DNA from 4 places in the Thalassolituus sp. UBA2009 genome. Region 4 is predicted to be linked to each of the others. Evidence: predicted binding sites of a transcription regulator. Region 4 holds the regulator's gene; each other region holds the start of a gene.
The links. Region 4 encodes sigma-54, which starts transcription at its own class of promoters, with help from an activator protein. Its sites were predicted from a motif close to TGGCACNNNNNTTGCTNT; they were not measured.
Positions count from the first base shown of each region.

Region 1: flgF (flagellar basal-body rod protein FlgF) is a predicted target of sigma-54. The motif match lies at 1,078-1,095, and genes of this name have one in related genera.
Region 2: B3P58_RS15320 (ammonium transporter) is a predicted target of sigma-54. The motif match lies at 1,081-1,098, and genes of this name have one in related genera.
Region 3: flgB (flagellar basal body rod protein FlgB) is a predicted target of sigma-54. The motif match lies at 1,168-1,185, and genes of this name have one in related genera.

Region 1 covers NZ_DDCJ01000143.1:70,934-73,138, forward strand. The annotation lists gene B3P58_RS17500 (flagellar hook-basal body complex protein) at 1-955, shown strand, start outside; gene flgF (flagellar basal-body rod protein FlgF) at 1,160-1,906, shown strand; gene flgG (flagellar basal-body rod protein FlgG) at 1,920-2,205, shown strand, end outside.
Region 2 covers NZ_DDCJ01000123.1:22,633-24,837, forward strand. The annotation lists gene rlmKL (bifunctional 23S rRNA (guanine(2069)-N(7))-methyltransferase RlmK/23S rRNA (guanine(2445)-N(2))-methyltransferase RlmL) at 1-988, shown strand, start outside; gene B3P58_RS15320 (ammonium transporter) at 1,300-2,205, shown strand, end outside.
Region 3 covers NZ_DDCJ01000143.1:65,505-67,709, reverse strand. The annotation lists gene B3P58_RS17495 (flagellar hook assembly protein FlgD) at 1-276, opposite strand, end outside; gene flgC (flagellar basal body rod protein FlgC) at 287-733, opposite strand; gene flgB (flagellar basal body rod protein FlgB) at 736-1,134, opposite strand; gene B3P58_RS17480 (CheR family methyltransferase) at 1,301-2,137, opposite strand; gene B3P58_RS17475 (chemotaxis protein CheV) at 2,155-2,205, opposite strand, start outside.
Region 4 covers NZ_DDCJ01000069.1:26,485-28,689, reverse strand. The annotation lists gene hpf (ribosome hibernation-promoting factor, HPF/YfiA family) at 1-175, opposite strand, end outside; gene B3P58_RS08805 (RNA polymerase factor sigma-54) at 208-1,707, opposite strand; gene lptB (LPS export ABC transporter ATP-binding protein) at 1,836-2,205, opposite strand, start outside.

The DNA.
Region 1 (2,205 bases), on a different contig from region 4:
GGGTGGTGTGGTGACCTTTATCCTGAACGAGAACTACACCCTGAGTCAGCCTGATCCGGTGGTATCCGGTATTTTCGGTGCGCTGACACCGGATGAGTTTACCCCTTACACCCTGAATGCTTTTGATCCGAAAGATCAGGACACCTACAACCACGCCACCTCAATGAATATCTATGACAGTTTGGGTAATACCCATGTCATGACACAGTATTTCGTTAAGGAACCGGTTGATCCGAGCCGTCCGAACGAGGCCAACCTGTGGGCAATGTATGTTCAGGTGGATGGCTTCGATGTGGGGGATCCTGATCCGACTCTGCCATTCCCGCAGAACCTGGAGCCAACGCCGGCACGTTTTGAACTGTTCTTTAATCAGGACGGCAGCTTTGATCCGGTATCGACAGGTGATATCTACATCACCAACTGGGACCCTAAGGATGCCGATGGTAATCCGACCGGTGCCCTGAGTTCGGTGAACGTGCTGGAAGGTGGTCTGCCTCTGTCCGATCCGCCAAGCAACTCCAACTTCCAGATTGACCTGAGTGGCTCTACTCAGTTCGGCAGTGCCTTTGCGGTTAACGAAGTGAGCCAGAATGGTTACACCACCGGCCGTCTGACCGGACTGGAAGTGGATCAGGAAGGGATTATCTTCGCCCGCTTTACCAACGGTCAGGCACAGACACTGGGGCAGGTGGCTCTGGCCAACTTCCGCAACCCGGAAGGTCTGACCCCGCTGGGTGACACATCCTGGGCCGAGTCTTTTGAATCGGGTGATCCGACGGTTGGCTCTCCACGCACGGCTTCCTTTGGTCAGGTGCGCTCATCGGCACTGGAAGACTCTAACGTGGATTTATCGGAAGAGCTGGTTGGGCTGATCATTGCCCAGCGTAACTTCCAGGCCAGTGCCAAAACCATTGAAACCACCGATCAGGTCACTCAGACCATTCTGAATATCTGATGACTGCCTGGCGGCAAGCCTCTTCCCCTCTGGCGGAAGAGGCTGCCGTTTTTTCCGCGCTTTTTCCCGTCTGATACCGTCAAAAAATCATAAGTTATTGAAAATAATGACTTTTATGGTTTTGGCACGTCCTCTGCAATGTTTCCTGTAACTCATTCGGTAAGGTGGATTTTCCGTCTTACCCGCAAGAACAGAGGCAGAACTATGGACCGCGCTTTATACATTGCCATGTCAGGTGCCAAGCAAAATACGCTGGGGCAGGCCGCACACGCCAACAACCTGGCCAATGCCAGTACCACAGGCTTCCGCTCCGATTACACCCAGAGCCGGGCGATGGGCGTATTTGGCGATCATTTTCCAACCCGTGCTTATGCCATGACTGAACGCCCGGCCAGTGATTTCCGTCAGGGCCCTCTGATGGAAACCGGCAACCGTATGGACGTGACCATTGAAGGCGATGGCTGGTTTGCGGTGCAGGGACCCGACGGCCAGGAAGCATACACCCGTGCCGGCGATCTGAGCGTCGATGCCGATGGTCGTCTGGTGAATGGCAGTGGTCTGCAGTTGATTGGCGATGGCGGGCCTGTGGTGCTGCCAGAGTTTCAGAGTATTGAAGTCAGCCGCGCCGGTATCGTGACGATTCAGCCTTTGGGGGAAAACCCGGCAGCGGTCGCCGAACCGGTGCAGCTTAAGCTGGTGCGCCCGGATCTGCAGGCGCTGGAAAAAGGCGAAGACGGCCTGTTCCGTTTCCGTGATCCGGCCACACCGCCAGCGGTTGCCGACCCCAATATCACACTGGTTAACGGTTTTGTTGAAGGCAGTAACGTCAATGCGGTGAGCGAGCTGACCAGTCTGATTGCCCTTAACCGCCAGTACGAAATGCAGGTAAAGCTGATGAAACGGGTGGATGAAAATACCGCCGCAACCACACAAATTCTGGCCAACCAGTAACAGGAGCTGACCTATGTTAAATGCACTTTGGGTAAGTAAAACCGGACTGGAAGCACAGGATCTGGCGTTAACCACGGTTTCTAACAACCTGGCCAACGTATCCACCACCGGCTTTAAAAAAGACCGCGCGGTATTCGAAGACCTGCTGTATCAGATCCAGCGCCAGCCCGGTGCCAACTCCTCGGCTGACAGCCGTTTGCCGTCGGGTCTGCAGCTGGGTACTGGTGTACGTACTGCGGGTACGCAAAAGATTTTCACCACAGGTTCCCTGCAGCTGACCGATCAGCCACTGGATATGG
Region 2 (2,205 bases), on a different contig from region 4:
ATTCGGTGCTGCCGATGAGCGCTCAGCACAGCCACAGGGCAGTATGATCCGTGGTCCGGTTGAAGCCTTTGCCAACCGTCTGAAAAAGAATATGAAACCACTGCAGAAGTGGGCCAGGCGCGAAAACGTTGAATGTTATCGCCTGTACGATGCCGATCTGCCGGAATACGCGGTGGCGGTTGATCTGTATGGCGACTGGCTGCATGTGCAGGAATATGTACCGCCGAAATCCATCGACGAAGCCAAAGCAGAGCGTCGTCTGCTGGATGTGCTAGCCGTGTTGCCTGAAGTCACCGGTATTCCGGCGCAGCAGATCGTACTCAAGCGTCGCGAGCGTCAGGCCGGCAAACGTCAGTACGAGAAGCAGAACACCGAACAGCGTTTTATGCCGGTACGTGAAGGTAATGTGCAGGTGCTGGTGAATCTGAAAGATTACCTGGATACCGGCCTGTTCCTTGATCACCGTCCGACCCGCCTGCAGATTGCCGGGCTGGCTTCCGGTAAGCGCTTCCTGAACCTGTTCTGTTATACCGCCACCGCCAGTGTGCACGCAGCGGTAGCCGGAGCGCATTGCACCAGCGTTGATATGTCGCGTACCTACCTTAACTGGGGCAAAGAGAACTTCCTGCTGAATGGTATCAAACCGGAACAGCACGAATTTATTCAGGCCGACTGTATACAGTGGCTGCGTGATTGTAATGAGCGCTATGACCTGATCTTTATGGACCCGCCGACGTTTTCTAACTCCAAGCGGATGGAAGGGGTGCTGGATATTCAGCGCGACCATGTGATGCTGGTCGAACAGGCCATGCGCTGTCTGAATCCGGGTGGGCTGCTGATTTTCTCCAATAACCTGCGACGCTTTGATCTGGATACGGATGCACTAAAAGAGTTCACAATAAAGGATGTGAGCGCAAAATCGGTGCCGTTTGATTACGGGCGTCGTCCGAATATTCACCATTGTTTCCACATAACACATCCTGCCTGACGTTGTATGCACGCATTCAGGGCGCGTGAGTGCTGAATGCGTGCGCAATCCTCACACTTTGTTCCGGCTTTGTCAGGCAATCCTGACAAAGTTGGTACGGAACCTGCTAAAACCCTGACTTATTGGATTGTTGCGCACCACTCTGGTGTCCATTTTTCCAGCCGGCACTCTCATGAAGCATCGCAACTCCGGTTGTTGATCAACTGATCTGAGTGAGCCGTTTTTATCAGCAAGAACCCAGCGAATTAAAGTGAGGACACAACGTGGAAACTATTGACGTTAACAGCATCAACAGCGCCGTTGAGACTTTGATGCAAAGCGCCAACACCATGTTTATTCTGCTCGGTGCCATTATGGTACTGGCAATGCACGCCGGCTTCGCCTTTCTGGAAGTCGGTACCGTACGCCATAAAAACCAGGTCAATGCTCTGGTAAAAATCATCACCGATTTTGGTGTGTCGACACTGGCGTACTTTTTCATCGGTTATCAGATTGCCTATGGGGCGAACTTCTTCAGCGGCGCCAGCGAACTGGTAGCAAATAATGGTTACGACCTGGTGAAGTTCTTCTTCCTGCTGACCTTTGCTGCGGCGATTCCGGCCATTGTGTCCGGTGGTATTGCCGAACGTGCAAAGTTCTACCCGATTCTGATTGCTTCTGCCCTGACGGTAGCTTTCGTATATCCGTTTTTTGAAGGCATGATCTGGAACGGTAACTACGGCTTCCAGGGCTGGCTGGAAAACAGCTTTGGTGCCCCGTTTCACGACTTTGCCGGCTCCGTGGTGGTTCACGCCGTCGGTGGCTGGATAGCCTTTGCCGCAGTTGTGTTGCTGGGTTCCCGTCGTGGCCGCTACCGTGATGGCCGTGTGGTGGCTTTTGCGCCTTCCAACATTCCGTTTCTGGCGCTGGGTGCGTGGATTCTGGCGGTGGGCTGGTTCGGCTTTAACGTGATGTCTGCCCAGACTCTGGATGGAATTTCCGGTCTGGTAGCGGTTAACAGCCTGATGGCGATGGTTGGCGGTACAGTGGTTGCCATGATTGTCGGCAAAAAAGACCCGGGCTTTATTCACAACGGTCCGCTGGCGGGTCTGGTGGCGGTGTGTGCCGGTTCTGACCTGATGCATCCGATTGGTGCATTGATTGTTGGTGGTGTTGCCGGTGCGTTGTTCGTCTTTATGTTTACTCTGGCGCAGAATAAATTCCCTAAATTCGATGAC
Region 3 (2,205 bases), on a different contig from region 4:
TGCCTGTAACGCCGAAGCCGAGTTAAAGCGCGACATCATGCTTTCGCTGGTGGTATTGAGTTTGTCGATCCCTTCTACCGTGGAAAACTGTGCCAGCTGTGCCACAAAGGCCTGGTTATCGGTCGGTTCCAGCGGGTTCTGATTGTTCAGCTGAGCAACCATCAGCTCCAGAAACGCATCACGTCCCAGTTCGTTATCTTTTGGCTCCGCACTGTTGCTGGGCTTGCGGTACTGATCCAGCGCAGCAGTGTTATTACCGACTTCATTAATTGCCATAACCTGCTCCTTACTGTCCCAGAGTCAACGTACGTTGCAGCATCTGTTTTGCGGTCTTCAGCACCTCTACATTCATCTGATAGCTGCGCGATGAAGACATCATATCGGTCATTTCTTCAACGATGTTCACGTTCGGGTAGTACACATAACCATCTTCATTTGCCATTGGGTGATCCGGCTGAAAACGCTGCTGCAGCGGCGCATCCTTCTCCACAATTCCCATCACCTGAACACCGGCTCCGGTGCCATCTTCAATGCTTTGAAACTCGTTATTAGCATTCACTTCCATAAAAGTTTTATGCATCACCGCAAACCAGGGCTTACGTGCACGGTAGGTTTCATCGACCGAGCTGGATGCACTTTCTGCGTTGGCGATATTACTGGCGGTCGTGTTAATCCGGATCGACTGAGCATTCATGCCGGAACCGGCGATATCAAATACGTTGGATAACGACATAATTATTCTCCCCGGATCGCGCCTTTCATGCCTTTGAACTTGCCACTGAGAAATTCAAAGCTGGCGTTGTAATTCATGCTGTTACGGCCATACAGCGCCTGCTCCATCTGCGAGTCGACGGTGTTGCCATCAATGGAGGGCTGAATCGGATTGCGGTACAGCAATTCATCATCGCGCTGGCTGTGACCACTGAGATGACCGGAGTGAGTGCGCTCCAGCGCTACGCTGTTACGGGAGTTAATCTCTCCGGCCAGTACAGCCTGAAAATTGATGTCACGTGCTTTAAACCCCGGGGTGTCGGAGTTAGCCAGATTATTCGCCAGAATTTCTGCCCGCGCCGCGCGCAGCTGCAGTGCAGAAGGATGAACGCCGAGAGCGTTGGTGAAATTGATAGAGGCCATAATCTGATTCTCTTACGTGACTATGACTGGAAGATAGCAACCCCTGTGCCAAAAAAAATAATCCTTATTTTTCAATAGGTTGAAAATAAAAAGCCGCCCTTTAAGGCGGCAATGGAGCGGCAATTCAACGGCAACGGCAAACCTTTACCGACCGGCGGCAAACAGGCTATACACCTCCGATCTTCTTCGCCCGGTACACAATCCCCGGATGGCATTGCACCATTTCGAAATAATCGCTCAGGTTATTCATTGCCTCTGAAGCTCCCAGCATCAGGTAACCACCAGGATTCAGGCTGCCATGCATGCGTCTCAGAATGTCGTGCTTCAGATCGGCAGAAAAATAGATCAGTACGTTACGGCAGAAAATAATGTCGAATTTTCCCAGCAAAGAGAAACTCTGCTGCAGATTCTGGGCACGGAAATCCACCCGGCTGCGCACCTGGCTGTTAATACGCCAGCGATCTGAATCCACCTCATCGAAATACACTTTAAGATGCTGATCGTTCATACCACGGCGGATCGCCAATTGTTGATACACCCCCTCTTTAGCTGCAGCCAGAGAACTCGGGGAAATATCCGTTGCGGTAATACGCTCGCCGGTCATCAGCTGACCCGGATTCTTTTTTCTGAACTCTTCAATCTCAATACTGAGAGAATAAGGTTCCTGGCCGGTAGAACAGGCTGCCGACCAGATTTTCAGCGGACGCCGGTGTTGTGCCAGTTCTGGCAACAGCTTCTCACGAAAAATACGGTAAGGGTGTTCGTCACGGAACCACAGGGTTTCGTTGGTGGTCATCGCATCGATAACACTTTCCTGCAGGCTGCGGTTGCGCTCCATAGCAACCAGCAGGTCTGAAATACTGGCAACCGATTCCCGTTCCATCATGCGCCGCAGACGACTGGTAACCAGATATTCTTTGCCTTCGCCCAGCATAATACCGCTGCTTTTTTCCAACATCTGACGGAAGCGGTTATATTCATCCACTGACATGTCTTTGGTCATAATTTCATCCACATAGCCTAACCGGCTGCATTCACTTGTCGTACTACCCGTTCAGCCAGAATGTCCGG
Region 4 (2,205 bases):
CACCGCTGACATGGATGGTGGCTTCGGCAATCATGCGCTCTTTAATAACGGTCAGGGTTACCTGGCCGTTGGTAATGTTGTCAAAGTGGCGTCCCAGCTTGGACATTTTTTCGTCTACGTACGCTTGCAGAGATTCGGTAACGTCAACGTGGTGACCGCTGATATTAATCTTCATGTCCAGACTCCTTGTTGCTGGCTTGTTGTTTTTTAAATCAATTGTTTACGTTCGTTCGAAGGCGGAATCATCATAGCCTCACGGTATTTGGCTACCGTGCGCCGTGCCACCTGAATGCCTTTTTCACCCAACACTGCGGCGATTTTGTTGTCGCTCAGCGGTTTGCGGGCATTTTCTTCAGCAATCAGTTTTTTAATCATGGCACGGATTGCGGTGGAGGAACATTCGCCGCCGCCATCGGTACTGACATGGCTGGAGAAAAAGTACTTCAGCTCGAAGATTCCGCGAGGCGTATGCATGTATTTCTGGGTGGTTACCCGGGAAATGGTGGATTCATGCATACCAACGGCTTCGGCAATATCGTGCAGCACCAGCGGCTTCATTGCTTCTTCGCCCTGTTCGAAAAACTCGATCTGATACTCGACGATTTTGGTGGCTACTTTCAGCAGGGTTTCGTTGCGGCTTTGCAGACTTTTGATAAACCAGCGCGCTTCCTGCAGGTGGTCGCGCAAGAAGGCGTTGTCGGTGCTGTTATCGGAACGGCGTACCAGTGAGGCGTAATCGGCGTTAACGCGCAGCTTGGGGGCGATATCCGGATTCAGCTCAACCCGCCATTCGTCGCGGATATTGCGTACCAGTACGTCGGGCACCACGTATTCGGCCTGCTCGGCACTGATGCCGGCACCTGGCTTGGGATTCAGTTCTTTAATCAGCCGCAGCACGGCTTTAAGGTCTTCTTCGCGCAGCTTGGTTTTGCGCATCAGCGTTGGGTAATCTTTGCTGCCCAGCAGCTCGATATAATCGCGGATGACCATTTTGGCTTCGTTCAGCCATGGGGTCTCAGCCGGCAGTTGCTGCAGTTGCAGCAGCAGGCATTCACGCAGGTCGCGGGCAAAAGCACCGGCCGGATCAAACTGCTGCAGGCGGTGGAGGACGGCCATGACTTCGTCTTCTTCGACGTCCAGAGCCGGGTCCATGCTTTCCAGAATGTCTTCGACGGTGGTGTGCAGATAGCCGTCGTCATCCACGCCGTCGATCAGCATCAGGGCGATCTCGCGGTCGGTATCTGACATAGGAGTCAGATTGAGTTGCCACAGCAGATGATCCTGCAGATCTTCGGTGCTGGCGTGGCGCGAGTCGTAATCGAAATCGTCGTCGATGGCGTTACTGCTGCTGCCGGAGGCAACGTTGGCGGTGGTCTGGTAGGTATCTTCCCACTGACTGTCGACCGGCAGGTCGTCGGGGAGTTGTTCCTGTGACCACTGTTCATCCAGCTCGGGTGTGTCGTTGTGGCTGTCGTCCTGATTGCTGACTTCGTGGCTGGCGCTGACTTCGTGGTCGCTGTTACGGGACAGGTCGGGCAGGTCATCGTGCTCGTGTTCTTCTACTTCGAGCATCGGGTTGGAATCGAGGGCTTCCTGAATCTCCTGCTGCAGATCGAGGGTAGACAGCTGAAGCAGGCGGATGGCTTGTTGCAACTGAGGGGTCATGGTCAGGTGCTGACCCATCTTTAACTGAAGAGACGCTTTCATAAAAGTTCAGTAATCACTCAGTATCGGCATAGTCTGTGCATTATACGCCAAGCGGTAAACCTTGGAATCTTTTGTGCATCTTCCTTTGCTTTGGATCATCAGCCACTTCCCTGCAGCAGGGCTTGCCATCACAGGCGGAAATCCTCACCCAGGTACACTTTGCGTACCTGCTCGCTGGCCAATACCTGTTCAGCGGTGCCTTCGGCGATGATATGGCCACCCCCGACAATATAGGCTTTCTCACAGATAGCCAGAGTTTCCCTTACGTTGTGGTCGGTAATGAGTACGCCGATGCCACGTGCTTTGAGCTGTCGGATGATGTCCATGATGTCAGCTACAGAAATCGGGTCAACCCCGGCGAACGGCTCATCAAGCAGAATAAAGGACGGCTCAGCCGCCAGCGCGCGGGCAATCTCGACCCGGCGTCGTTCACCACCGGATAAGGCCATGCCCAGACTGCTGCGGATATGCTGAATATGAAACTCATTCAGCAGCTCT